3 regions of the Streptomyces sp. NPDC059895 genome follow, and region 1 is predicted to be linked to each of the others. Evidence: riboswitches for the same ligand, from Rfam matches in the RefSeq annotation. Region 1 holds a riboswitch; each other region holds the start of a gene.
The links. Region 1 has a riboswitch for cobalamin ahead of ACFV9M_RS22285 (cobalamin biosynthesis protein). Riboswitches for the same ligand answer to the same signal wherever they lie in the genome.
Positions count from the first base shown of each region.

Region 2: linked by a shared signal. The riboswitch ahead of ACFV9M_RS25005 (energy-coupling factor ABC transporter permease) and the one ahead of ACFV9M_RS22285 (cobalamin biosynthesis protein) in region 1 are both predicted to bind cobalamin.
Region 3: linked by a shared signal. The riboswitch ahead of ACFV9M_RS25810 (ABC transporter substrate-binding protein) and the one ahead of ACFV9M_RS22285 (cobalamin biosynthesis protein) in region 1 are both predicted to bind cobalamin.

Region 1 is NZ_JBHWKO010000019.1:40,903-45,171, reverse strand. It holds gene cobN (cobaltochelatase subunit CobN) at 1-151, opposite strand, end outside; gene ACFV9M_RS22290 (cobyric acid synthase) at 148-1,656, opposite strand; gene ACFV9M_RS22285 (cobalamin biosynthesis protein) at 1,653-2,597, opposite strand; cobalamin riboswitch at 2,697-2,839, opposite strand; gene ACFV9M_RS22280 (hypothetical protein) at 3,109-3,330, opposite strand; gene ACFV9M_RS22275 (anion permease) at 3,367-4,269, opposite strand, start outside.
Region 2 is NZ_JBHWKO010000023.1:102,815-107,083, reverse strand. It holds gene cbiQ (cobalt ECF transporter T component CbiQ) at 1-700, opposite strand, end outside; gene ACFV9M_RS25010 (energy-coupling factor ABC transporter substrate-binding protein) at 707-1,147, opposite strand; gene ACFV9M_RS25005 (energy-coupling factor ABC transporter permease) at 1,144-1,851, opposite strand; cobalamin riboswitch at 1,881-2,064, opposite strand; gene ACFV9M_RS25000 (PP2C family protein-serine/threonine phosphatase) at 2,276-3,439, opposite strand; gene ACFV9M_RS24995 (MarR family winged helix-turn-helix transcriptional regulator) at 3,605-4,093, shown strand.
Region 3 is NZ_JBHWKO010000025.1:34,965-39,233, reverse strand. It holds gene ACFV9M_RS25830 (GNAT family N-acetyltransferase) at 1-69, opposite strand, end outside; gene ACFV9M_RS25825 (alpha/beta hydrolase fold domain-containing protein) at 538-1,335, shown strand; gene ACFV9M_RS25820 (hypothetical protein) at 1,451-1,717, opposite strand; gene ACFV9M_RS25815 (YnfA family protein) at 1,781-2,116, opposite strand; cobalamin riboswitch at 2,258-2,471, shown strand; gene ACFV9M_RS25810 (ABC transporter substrate-binding protein) at 2,527-3,591, shown strand; gene ACFV9M_RS25805 (FecCD family ABC transporter permease) at 3,588-4,269, shown strand, end outside.

The sequences.
Region 1 (4,269 bases):
CGACGGCGATGCCGGCGCCCTCGACCAGCGCGGGGAGGTCCCGCTCGACGTCCACCCGGGTCGGGTTGCCGATCCGGTAGGAGGCGCCGGAGGCGGACCGGGCCGCCAGCAGATCGGTGTCGGCGGTCGACAACAACAACACTGTGCTCATGCGGGCGCTCCCGGTGGAATGAAAGGCAGTCCTTGCGGCGCGCCCGACTCGATGAGCCGCCGGAGCGCGTCGGTGTCCGCGTGCTGTTCGATCAGGTCGCCGAGCCGGTCGAGCTGCTCCTCGCGCAGCGCGGCGAACGAGGTGTCGGCGGCGGGCACGAAGCGGCGGCCCGCGGCGGCCGCCACCTCGCGCAGGAAGGCCCGCCGGAATCCGTCCGACTCCAGGGAACCGTGCCAGTGCGTGCCCCAGGTCTGCCCGACCCGGCAGCCGTCGAGGAAGGGCTCCCCGCCCATGACCTCGGCGACCCCGTGGTGGATCTCGTAGCCCTCGACCGGCTCCCCGAGGGCCTCCCCGACGGGCCGGGTGAGGGTCTTCTCCCGGGCGAAGCGCACCCGCACGGGCAGGACGCCGAGCCCGTCCACCCGCCCCCTGCGGCTCTCGACGTCGTCGTCGATGCGCTCGCCGAGGAGCTGGAAGCCGCCGCAGATGCCGAGGACGGGCCGCTGTTCGGCGGCGCGGCGGACGAGGGCGTCGGCCAGCCCCCGCTCCCGCAGCCACTCCAGCGCCCGCACGGTCCCCCGGGTGCCGGGGACGACCACGAGGTCGGCGTCCGCCAGTTCCTCGGGCCGGTCCACGAACCGCACCACGACGCCCGGTTCGGCGGCCAGCGCGTCGACGTCGGTGAAGTTGGACATGAGCGGGACCGCGCAGACGGCGACCCGCAGCACGTCCTCGCCCACGGGAGGGGTGACGGCCGACTCCCGGACCGTGCCGCGCAGCGACACGCGCAGTCCGTCCTCCTCGTCGATGCCGAGCCCGTGGCGGAACGGCAGCACCCCGTACGTCCGCCGCCCGGTGAGCCCGTGCAGCATGTCCAGGCCCGGCTCCAGCAGCGAGACGTCGCCGCGGAACTTGTTGACGAGGAACCCGGCGACGAGCGCCTGGTCCTCGGGGGAGAGCAGGGCGACGGTCCCGAAGAACGAGGCGAAGACGCCGCCCCGGTCGATGTCGCCGACGACGAGCACGGGCAGCCCGGCGCCCCGCGCGATCCCCATGTTCACGATGTCCGTCCGCCGCAGGTTGATCTCGGCGGGAGAACCGGCCCCCTCACAGATCACCGCGTCATACGTGCCCCGCAACGTGTCGAGGCACTCCAGCACGGTGCCCAGCAGCTTCCGCTGCCGCCCCCCGTGGTACCCGCGGGCGCTCATCTCGCCGACCGGCCTGCCGAGCAGCACGACCTGGCTGCTCTGCTCGCCACCGGGCTTGAGCAGCACGGGGTTCATCAGCGCGGTCGGCTCCACCCGGCACGCCTGGGCCTGCATGGCCTGCGCGCGCCCGATCTCGGCGCCCTCCCGCGTCACGAACGAGTTCAGCGACATGTTCTGCGCCTTGAAGGGCGCGACCTTCACCCCCTGCCGCACCAGCCACCGGCAGATCCCGGCGGTGACGACGCTCTTGCCGGCGTCGGAGGTGGTGCCGGCGACGAGGAGACCCCCGCTCATGACGTACGCCCCTTCGCGAGGAGGCGCGCGGCGACGGTGACGCCGAGCGCGAGGAGGCCGACGCGGCGGGAGAGCCGCGCGGCGCGTTCGATGTCCCGCGCGGCCACGGGCCGTCCGGCCGCCCCGTTGAGCACGGGCCGGTGCTCGACCCGGCCGCCGTAGGACAGGGTTCCGCCCAGCCGCACCCCGAGGGCGCCGGCGAAGGAGGCCTCCACCGGACCGGCGTTCGGGCTGGGATGCTTGCGCGCGTCGGCCCGCCAGGCCCGTACGGCCCCCCGGGGGTCGTCCCCGGCGACGGCGGCGAGGACGGCCGTCAGCCGTGCCCCCGGCCAGCCGGCGAGGTCGTCCAGGCGCGCCGAGGCCCAGCCGTAGCGGCGGTGGCGCGGCGACCTGTGACCGACCATGGCGTCGAGGGTGTTGACGGCCCGGAAGCCGAGCAGCCCCGGCACACCGCCCACGGCGCCCCACACCAGTGCCCCGACCACCGCGTCGGAGGTGTTCTCGGCGACGGACTCGACGACGGCGCGGGCGATCCCGTCCGCGTCCAGGGCCTGCGGATCCCGCCCGCACAGATGCGGCAGCCGGGCCCGCGCGCCCTCGACGTCCCCCGCCTCCAGACACCGCCCGATGGTCCGGGCCTCGCGCACCAGGGAGGTCCCGCCGACGACGGCCCAGGTGGCGGTGGCGGTCAGGGCGACGGAGGCGGCGGCCGACGGCCGGACGGCGCGTGCGGCGCCGGCTCCCAGGGCCACGGCCCCGCCGACGCACACGGCGGTGTGCAGCGCGCCCCACCCGCGGTGGTCGTGCCACAGCATCCGCTCCACACCGGCCGCGGCCCGCCCGAACACGGCGACCGGATGTCCCCGGCGCGGATCGCCGAGGAGCAGGTCCCCCAGGAGGCCGGCGGCGGCGCCGTACGCGTGAACGCGATCGGCACCCATCGGCTCAGCCGGCCGCGGGGTCGGGCAACGACCGGGTACGTGACCTCGAACGGCAGCCGAGCATGGCGTCATGTCCTCACTCAGGGTGTCCACGCCCTGGTTCGACGAGACCGGCGACGAGAGTTCCTGGCTCCCGGGGGTGTCTACCCCGGTGACAGTGGCGGGACCGCGCCGGATTCACACCGGCTTCCTCTTCTGTCGCCGTAGATGGCTCCGGCAGTCCACCACGGGCCCGGAACGGCCGTCAACTTGCTGCTGACCTGCGCGGGGAGAGTGTGCACAACCCCACACCGGCCGTCCGGGACGGCCTGTCGCGGACGCGCGTCCGCCCCGCCGGGACCGCCGGTGGGACGGCCGCCGACAGGGCGGAGGTGAGAGGGACGAGAGGGTGGAGGGGAGGGGAGGGGAGGGGAGGGGAGGGGAGGGAGCGGAGGAGAGGCGGGGACCTGTGGTGCGTGGGGACCTGTGGTGCGCGGGGACCTGTGGTGCGCGGGGACCCGTGGTGCGCGGGTCAGACCACGATCAGCGAGATGCCGTACGCCACCGCGGCCGCGCACGCCGCGAAGCACGCGTACGCCCCGGTGACCGCGAGCGCGGCCGTCCCGCCCTGCTCCGCGGCCCGCTCGCGCCGCGACAGGCCCATGATGCCGAGGGTGAACAGCGTCACCAGGGCCACCGTGACCACGAGGCTGACGCCGAAGACGGAGCCCAGAGCCGCCCAGTCGATCTTCATGATGCTTCTCTTCCTTCGTACCGGTGCGGGCCGGGCTCAGACGGTGGTGGCGGCCGACGGCGCCGGCTCGCCCGCCGGGGCGGGGATGGTGGCGGTGAGGCCGTCGGTCACCGTGCCCGCGGGCGGCGGGGTCACCGCGGCGATCGCCGTGGTCACGACGCCGGGCGGCTCCTCGGCGTCGTTGACGTTGGTGTGGTCGACGACCTCGTCGCGGGACCTCTTCCAGATCGCGGCGCTGGAGGCGACGAGGAAGACCGCGACGAGTCCCGTGCCCCATGCGCCGAAGCCGGTGACGTACTCGGCGAGCGCGCCGACGACGGCCGCGGCCGGCAGGGTCAGGCCCCAGGCGACGAACATCCGGGTGGCCGTCGACCAGCGGACGACGCCGCCCTTGCGGCCCAGCCCCGCGCCCATCACCGCGCCGGAGACGGAGTGCGTGGTGGAGAGGGAGAAGCCGAGGTGGGAGGAGGCGAGGATGACGGTGGCCGCGCTGGTCTGGGCGGCGAAGCCCTGCTGCGGCTGGAGGTCGGTGAGGCCCTTGCCCATGGTGCGGATGATGCGCCAGCCACCCAGGTAGGTGCCGAGCGCGATGGCGAGGCCCGCGGAGAGGATGACCCACATCGGCGGGTCGGAGTCGGGGGCGACGGCGCCGCCGGCGACCAGGGCGAGGGTGATGATGCCCATCGTCTTCTGCGCGTCGTTGGTGCCGTGGGCGAGGGAGACCAGGCCCGCGGAGGCGATCTGGCCGGCCCGGTAGCCCTTCTCGGCCGCCTTGCCGTCGGCCTTCCGGCCGAGCGTGTACGACAGGCGGGTGGCGAGCATCGCGGCGAGGCCCGCCACGATCGGGGCGGCGACCGCCGGGAGCAGCACCTTGGTGACGAGCACGTCGCCGTGGACCGCGCCGACGCCCGCCGAGGCGATGGTGGCGCCGATCAGGCC
Region 2 (4,269 bases), on a different contig from region 1:
GGAGCGCGCAGCTCGCGGCCGTGAAGCGGACGGAGACGCGGGCCTCGGGCACCAGGACGCGCAGGGTGCCGTCGTAGCCGCGCCCGGCGAGCCCGGTCTGGAGCCGCGCCGCCCGGTCGAAGGCCCGCACGAAGGCGGTGGCGCCGAGCCCCGCGAGGGAGCGCCACTCGGCGGCCCGCGAGGTGTGCCCGAGCCGGGCCGCCTGGGCCTCCCGGATCCGCCGCACGGAGTCCAGCAGCAGGAAACTCATGCGGTACGTGACCAGGGCGACGTCCACGACCGGCGCGGGCACGCCGGCCCGCACCAGCCGCGGCAGCAGGTCTGACACGGGGGTGGTGAACGCGAACAGCAGCACGCCGAGGGAGGCGGCCGAGGTGCGCAGCATCAGCTCCCCGGCCCGCGTGGGCCCGCCGTCGGCCAGGCCCACGAAGGCGCCGGGCCCGCCCACCCGCACCAGCAAGGGCAGGGCACCGGTGACGCAGAAGCCCAGCGGCACCCGGTAGGCGCGCCACAGCCGGCGGGCCGGCACCCCCGCCGGGCCCAGCAGCAGGGCGAGCGCCGTCACCAGCACCAGGGCCGCGCCCGGCCAGGGCGGCAGGGAGATCGCGAGCAGGGTCAGCCCGAGTCCGAGTACGGCCTTGTCCACGGGGTGACGGCGGCGCCAGCGGCTGCTGTGCGCCGCCGCGTCGATCGGCAGCACGAAGTCTCAGGCCCGTCCCCGCGCGGACTTCCCGGTGCCGGGGGCACCGTCCGCCGTCGCGGTCCCCTCCGCACGCTCCGCGCCGTCCGGGCCGTCGTCCGGGGCCGTCCGGTGCGCGGTCTCCGGGGCGTCCGGCAGGGCCCTCGCCCGCAGTTCGCCCTGCCGCCGGCCCCGGCGCAGGCCGAAGTAGTAGGCGAGGACGCCCGCGCCCAGCGCCGCCTGGACGGCGAACAGCGCCGACTCGATCTCACCGGACGGCGGCTCGTACAGCGGGGAGAACCACGGTTCGTAGTCCGGCTCGATCTCGGTGATCGCCGTCTCCGCCTCGGCGTCGGAGCCCGCGAACGGCTCCTTCTTGCCGTCGCCCAGGCCCAGGGCCAGCGGCAGCACCGCGAGGGCGACCACCACGAGCAGCAGCAGGGCGTTGATCCTCGTGTTGCGGCTCACCGGGCCACCGCCTCCGTCCCGGTCGGCTGCTCCGTCCGCCGCCCGGTGACGAGCACGCCGAGCCGGGTCAGTTCGCCCTTGCTGGACTGCACCAGCAGGCGCATCACGAGGACGGTGAGCAGACCCTCGCTGACCGCGAGCGGGATCTGCGTGACGGCGAAGATGGAGCCGAACTTGCCGAGCGCGCCCAGGAACCCGCTGCCCGGGTCGGGGAACGCCAGCGCCAGCTGCACGCTGGTGACGCAGTACGTGGACAGGTCGGCGACGAACGCGCCGGAGAACACCGTGACCATCAGCGGTACGGCGAGCCGCCGCAGCAGCCGGTACGTGCCGTAGCCGGCCCAGGGACCGACGATCGCCATCGAGAAGGCGTTGGCGCCGAGCGTGGTCAGCCCGCCGTGCGCGAGCAGCAGCGCCTGGAAGAGCAGGGTGATGGTGCCCAGCACCGTCATGACCGGCGGCCGGAAGAGGATGGCGCCCAGGCCGGTCCCGGTGGGGTGCGAACAACTGCCGGTCACCGAGGGCAGCTTGAGAGCGGACAGGACGAACGTGAAGGCTCCGGAGGCGCCGAGGAGGAGAGTGCTCTCCGGGTGCTCCCGCACCTCACGGCTCAGTGCGCGGACTCCGTGGACGACGAACGGCGCCGACGCGACGCCCCAGGCGACCGCGTGCGCCGGAGGAAGGAAACCCTCGGCTATGTGCATGGCTCAGCAGACCCTCTCCAGCACCTCGTGGATGGTTGACGCGCCTTGGCCGGTCTCCTGGCTGACGGGTACCACCGCCCGTGCTCCGCCTTCCCGGGTCCGAGGACCCAGTGGCTGCCCGCGAGGGCCGGAGCCGGACTTCCCGATCACAGTGGCGAGGGCCGCACCGGCATCACACCGGATTTCCCGTTCACCAAGGCGTGGTGACAGTAGTGCGCGGACCGGGGCGGTGACAAGCGGCAACGGGGGCGCGCGAACGGCGGGCGACGGCTCACGCCCCGGCGCACACCCGCCCCGGGCGCGCCGCCCGAATCGCCGTACGCCCGCCCCGGGTACGCCGCCCGACCGCGCACGCCACCGACCGCATACGCCCGCCCGGCGGGGCCTCCGGGCCTCCGGGCCTCCGGGCCCCCGCCCTCCCGGATCAGCGGCCCCGCCAGTCCAGGCAGACCACCAAGGCGTCGTCCTCCGGAGTCCGTTCGCCGCGGTGGCGGGTGAGTTCGCGCAGGACGGCGTGCGGTACCTCGGCCGCCGGCAGCAGGCGGGTGGCCTGGATCGCCCGGGCGAGGGGGGCGTCGCCGTACGTCTCTCCGCCGGGGGAGGCGACCGCGTGCACGCCGTCGCTGACGAAGACTAGGCGGTCGCCGGGCTCGGCCCGGACCTCCTGCTCCACGTAGTCGGTCTCCTCGAACATGCCGAGCGGCAACTGGGCGTCGAGGGGGATCCGTTCCACGCTGCCCCCGCGCAGCCTCAGCATGCGCGGCGAACCGGCGTCCACCACCCGGGCGCGTCCCGTCGTGAGGTCGAGGTCGACCATGAGGACCGACAGGTAGCAGCGGCCCCGGTAGTGGGCGTGCACGGCCTGGTCGGCGAGGGCCGCCTGGTCCGCGAGGGACAGGCCGGCCCGCCGGGCGTTGCGCAGCGCGGTGATGGCCAGGCCGGTCAGCAGGGAGGCCTCCGTGCCCTCGCCCATACCGTTGGTGACGTACAGCATCAGGCGGTCGGCCGTCACGGACCAGTCGTAGTTGTCGCCGAAGACCGCGTAGGCGGGCTCCAGTTGCGCGCCCAGATCGAACTCGGGGCGGCTGCACGACCGGCCCGGGAGCAGGTGCCACTGCATCTCGGCGGCCAGGGTGAGCCGGTCCTTGCGTCTCGCCTGGAGATAGAGGTCGGTGTCCCGCTCGGCCACGATCAGCTCGTGCCCCAGCGCCCGGGCGATCTCCGTGAGCTCGGCCAGCACGTCGTCGGCCGGCCGCGGCAGGGTCACCGTCAGCACGCCGAGCCGGTCGCCGCGCACGGAGACCGGCAGGTGCGCCCGCACCCGCCCGTCCCGGACGGCCTCCACGAACGGCTCCTGCGAGCCGAACGCCCGGCCGGCCGGGCCGTCGTGCACGGACACCGGTTCCGCGGTGTGCGGCAGCTCGGACACCGGTTGCAGCACCGTCAGACCGTAGTCGGCGAGGTACAGCTCGACGGAGTCCGCCGCGTACTGACGGAGCAGTACGCCGCGGACCGCGTCGAGCACCTCGTGGGGGGCCGCCGTCCGCAGCGCGCGCTCGGCGGTCGCCAGTGCGTTCACGGTGGTCACAACATCAACCTTTCGTCGAATCCGTCGAATCCTTGGCGGCCCCGTGCGCGCACGGGGCCCTCGGTGCGGCCGCGCCCGCCGTGCCGCCGCCCCCTCCCCGGGCGCGCGACGAGGCCCGCTCACGCGGTCCCTAGTACGCTGGCGGTCGACCCAGTGCCTGCGAGAGTGTGGACCGTGACTGCCTTCCGCCATCGCCCGGAGCCCGAAGAGGTCGCACGGGTCACCGCGACGGCCGCGGAGCTGCTGGAAGTCCTGTGGGGCAGGGCCTCGACCGCCCCCGCCTCCGCGTCCCAGTTGCGCGTGCTGCTGATCCTCGAGCACCACGAGGGCATCAATCTGCGCACCCTCGCCGACTCGCTCGCCTCGACCCCGCCGTCGACCAGCCGGCTCTGCGACCGGTTGCAGGCCTCCGGGCTCGTCGAACGGGCGGTGAGCCCGGCCGACCGGCGCGAGGTGCGGCTGTGTCTCAGCGGCCGGGGGCGGGCCTTCCTCGCGGATCTGCGCGTGCGCCGGGAGCAGCAGGTGCAGGCGGTGCTGGCGGTGATGCCCGCCGCCCGGCGGGTCGCGCTGCTGGAGGGGCTGGAGGCCTTCTGCGACGCGGCGGCGACGCTGATACACGACGACGCCGGGAACTCCGGCAGCCGGATCGCCTGACCATTCCCGCTCCCTCCCGCTCCGTGGCCGTCTCCGGAGATGCGGATACCCCGAACCCGCCCCGACCTGCGCCGCCGACGACGGAATGTCGGCGGACGCGCTCTCGGCGGACGCGCGTGATCCACGGTCCCGCGGCCCGGCCGACGCATGCGACGGGCCGTGCGGGTTACTCCGGT
Region 3 (4,269 bases), on a different contig from region 1:
GAGGACCAGGGCACGCCAGACCGTGGCGAGCTGTTCCATCGATTCGATCGATTCCGTGAGACCCGTCATGGACAACCCCTCAAGCCGTCGAATGTGCAGATGCCTCCGAGGAGTAACGAACGTCACCGGTCCAGGGTTCACGCCTGCCCGAGTGCCTTCCTGCGGGGGCGGACTCCCCGCTGACCGAGAACCGAAACCCGAGGCCTGCGGCGCCTTGATCCCGACGGCCGCCGCGTCCGCTGTCCCGCTGTCCTCCGCCCGCTGTCCTCCGCCCGTCGCCCCCCGCGCGGCGTCGAGCGATCACACTGGTCCCGGCAAGGAGCCCCGGGACCGGCGCCCTCGCCCGACGACCGCGCCCACCCCGGGGCTCGCCACCCGCACCACCGACCCGACACCCTGGGAGCGCCCACGCCGATAGCTCCCTTCCTCGCCGGGAAGACGCACCTGCTCGACGGCCTCAGCCGGGAGGACGCCGCGTCCGACCCGGAGGCGAGGACCCGGCTCGAGGAGTACTACGGCGATCCCGGCGTGTGGAGCATGCCGGACGTCGCGGCCGAGGACCGCACGGTCCCCGGACCCCACGGCGAGGTGCCCGTCCGGATCTGCACCCCGCGCGACACGCCCCGCCGCGCGCTGCTGTGGCTGCACGGCGGCGGGTTCGCGGCCGGCGATCTCGACATGAAGGAAGCGCACACGGTGTCCGCCGAGCTCGCCGCCCGCGCCGGGGCCCTGGTGGTCTCCGTCGGGTACCGGCTGGCGGTGGACGGCACGCGCTATCCCGTTCCCGTCGACGACGCGCACGCCGCGTGGCTCTGGCTCACCGGAACCGGCCGGACGCAGCACGGCCCCGTCGGCCTGGGCGGCGCGAGTGCGGGTGCCGCCCTCGCCCTGTCCACGGCGATCCGGCTGCGCGACCGGGACGAACCCCGCCCGGACGCCCTGCTGCTCGCCTATCCCTTCGTCCACTTCCCGACCCCGGCCCTGGACGACGAGACGGCGGCGGGGATGCGGGACCTGCCGTCGCTCCTGCGGTTCACCACCGATTCGATCGAGGGCATGGTACGCAACTGCGTCGGCCGACTGACCGCCCTGCCGGCGGACGCGATGCCCGGGGCGGCGAACCTGAACGACCTGCCCCCGACCGGTGTCGTCCTCTCCGGGTTCGACGACCTCCGGCCGTCCGGCGACCTGCTCGCCCGGCAACTGGACGAGTGCGGTGTCCCGGTCCGGACGTACCTCGCGGCGGGCATGACGCACGGCCACCTGAACCGCGGCCCCTCCCTCAAGGAGGTCGACCGGTCGCTCGACTTCTTCGCGAGCGTGCTCTCCGGCTGACGGGGCCCGGTGTCGTACCCACCCCAGTACCCCGGGTCCTCCTTCTCCGGGAGGACCCGGGCGGCCTGTTCGACCCGGTGGGGCACCCCTTCTGCCCCTTCTGCCTCTTCGGCGCTCACAGGCGCTCGTTCGCCACGTCGTCCTGGTTCGGCTCGGGCCCGGTGTGCGGATCGCGCCGGGCCCGGAGCAGCCGCAGCCGGTCCAGGCGCGAGATGACGGGCGAGGCGGTGACGCCGTGCAGCACGACGGAGGCGAGGACGGTGAAGGCCACCACGGCCCACAGCTCGTCGGCCAGCGGGCGCCCGGCGACGAGCCGCGGCAGCACCGCCGCCGCGAGCGCGCCCGCCCCGAACAGGGTGAAGAGGAAATCAGCCGTGATCACCGCAGACGTGTGCCCGGGGCCGCGCGGCCGTACGCCGCCCACCCGGCTGAAGACGGCGCCGGCTCACTGCCCCCGCGGCGCGTACATGATCACGGCCATGCCGGCGAGGCAGACCAGGGCGCCGGCGACGTCGTAGCGGTCGGGACGGTAGCCGTCGGCGATCACGCCCCAGGCGATCGACCCGGCGACGAAGACGCCGCCGTAGGCGGCGAGGACACGGCCGAAATCGTCGTCGGTCTGGAAGGTGGCCACGACGCCGTACAGGCCCAGCGCGATCACGCCCGCCCCGGCCCAGACCCAGCCCTTGTGCTCGCGGACGCCCTGCCAGACGAGCCAGGCCCCGCCGATCTCGAACAGGGCGGCGGCGACGAACAGGGCGACGGAACGGGCGACGGTCATGGAGCGACCCTATCGGCCGGGCCTCTGCCGCGATCTTCGGCAGTGGGGGGAGGCGGTACGGGCACGAGCCTGCCGCCCGGACTTCCTCCCCCATGCCGTGACCCTGGCCCCCCATGCCGTGACCTGGACGGACCGGCGGCTTGATAGCCTGCCGAGGCCAGTCGAGCCACATCCGAGGCCAGGGAATCCGGTGCGAATCCGGAACTGACGCGCAGCGGTGAGGGGGACGGGCGGGGCACACATGCCACTGGGAGGGGGACGGGCCGGCCGGCGGGCCGGTGCGGCACCGAACCGGGAAGGCGCCCCGCGCGGACGAACCCGAGTCCGAAGACCTGCTGGCACCTCCACACCCCAGGGCGTGGAGGACGTCCGCAGGCCAGGCTCCGCGTACGAGCCCCGACAACCGAGGCATGCCCGTGCTCCGTTCCACCCCGCCGCGCGCCCCGCGCACCGCGGCCCTCCTGCTCGCCCCCGCCCTCCTGCTCACCGCCTGCGGCGGCTCCGGCGGCTCCGGTGGTGACAGCGCCGACAGCGGGCAGGCCGCCGCCGGTTACCCGCGCACGATCGTCGACTGCGGTCACCGGGTCACGCTGGAGTCGGCACCCCGGCGGGCCGTCTCCCTCAACCAGGGCACCACCGAGATCCTGCTCTCCCTCGGCCTCCAGGACCGCATGGCCGCCACCGCCACCTGGACCGATCCGGTGATGAAGGGGCTGGAGAAGGCCAACGCGTCCGTGCCGCGGCTGGCCGACGACAACCCGTCCTTCGAGAAGGTGCTGGACGCCGAGCCGGACTTCGTCACCGCCTCGTTCGTCTCCACCCTCGGCACGGGCGGCGTCGCCACGCGTGAGCAGTTCGAGAAGCTGGGAGTGCCCACGTACGTCTCGCCGTCCGACTGCTCCGAGGGCAAGGACAACGACAGCGGCGGCGACGGCTCCCGCAGCGAGCCGCTCACCCTCGACGCCGTGTACGGCGAGATACGCGACCTGGCCCGCGCCTTCGACGTCGAGGCGCGCGGCGAGAAGCTCGTGGCGCGCCTCCAGGGCCGGGTGCGCGAGGCCACCGCCGGACTGGACGCCTCCGGCGTCTCCCTCATGTACTGGTTCGCCAACTCCGAGTCGCCGTACCTCGCCGGCTGCTGCGGCGCCCCCGGCGCCATCACCCGGGCCGTCGGCGCCGAGAACGCCTTCTCCGACACCCACGACGAGTGGCCGCAGATCAACTGGGAGACGGTCGCCGACCGCGACCCCGACGTCATCGTCCTGGGCGACCTGACCCGCGAGTCGCAGACGGCGGAGACCGCCGAGGCCAAGATCCGCTTCCTGGAGACCAACGCCGTCACCCGCAACCTCACCGCCGTGAAGAAGAAGCGGTACGTCCTGCTCAGCGGCCAGGCCATGAACCCGTCCATCCGCACGGTCGAGGGCATCGAACAGGTCGCCGCCGGACTGCGCTCGTTCGGGCTCGCCGGGTGAGGCTCCGCGACACGCTCGTGACGGCCGGCGGCCTGCTCCTCCTCGCCGTCTCCATCGCCGTCGCCGTGACGATCGGCCCGGCCGACATCTCCACCTCGGACGTGTGGGCGTCGGTCGCCGCCCGGCTCGGGGCGGGGGAGAGCCGGCTGGCCCCGCTGCGCGACGGCATCGTCTGGAACCTGCGGATGCCCCGGACCGTGCTCGCCGCCGTCTGCGGGGCGGGGCTCGCGCTGTGCGGGGCGGTGATGCAGTCGCTGCTGCGCAACCCGCTGGCGGATCCCTTCGTGCTGGGGGTGTCCTCGGGGGCCTCCACCGGCGCGGTCGCCGTGGTCGTGCTCGGCGTGGGCGGTGGCGCGGTGTCCCTGTCGGGGGGCGCGTTCGCCGGGGCGCTGGTGTCCTTCGGACTCGTCCTCCTGCTGAGCCACAGCCTCGGCGGCAGCACCGACCGCGTCGTCCTCTCCGGCGTCGCCGCGATGCAGCTGTTCTCCGCGCTGACCTCCTTCACCGTGCTCACCTCGGCCGACGCCGAGACCACCCGGGGCGTGCTGTTCTGGCTGCTCGGCTCGCTCGCCGGCGCCGACTGGACCGACGTGCTGCTGTGCGCGGGCGTCCTGGCGGCCGTACTCGGGGTCTGCCTCGGACACGCCCGCACCCTGGACGCGTTCGCCTTCGGCGAGG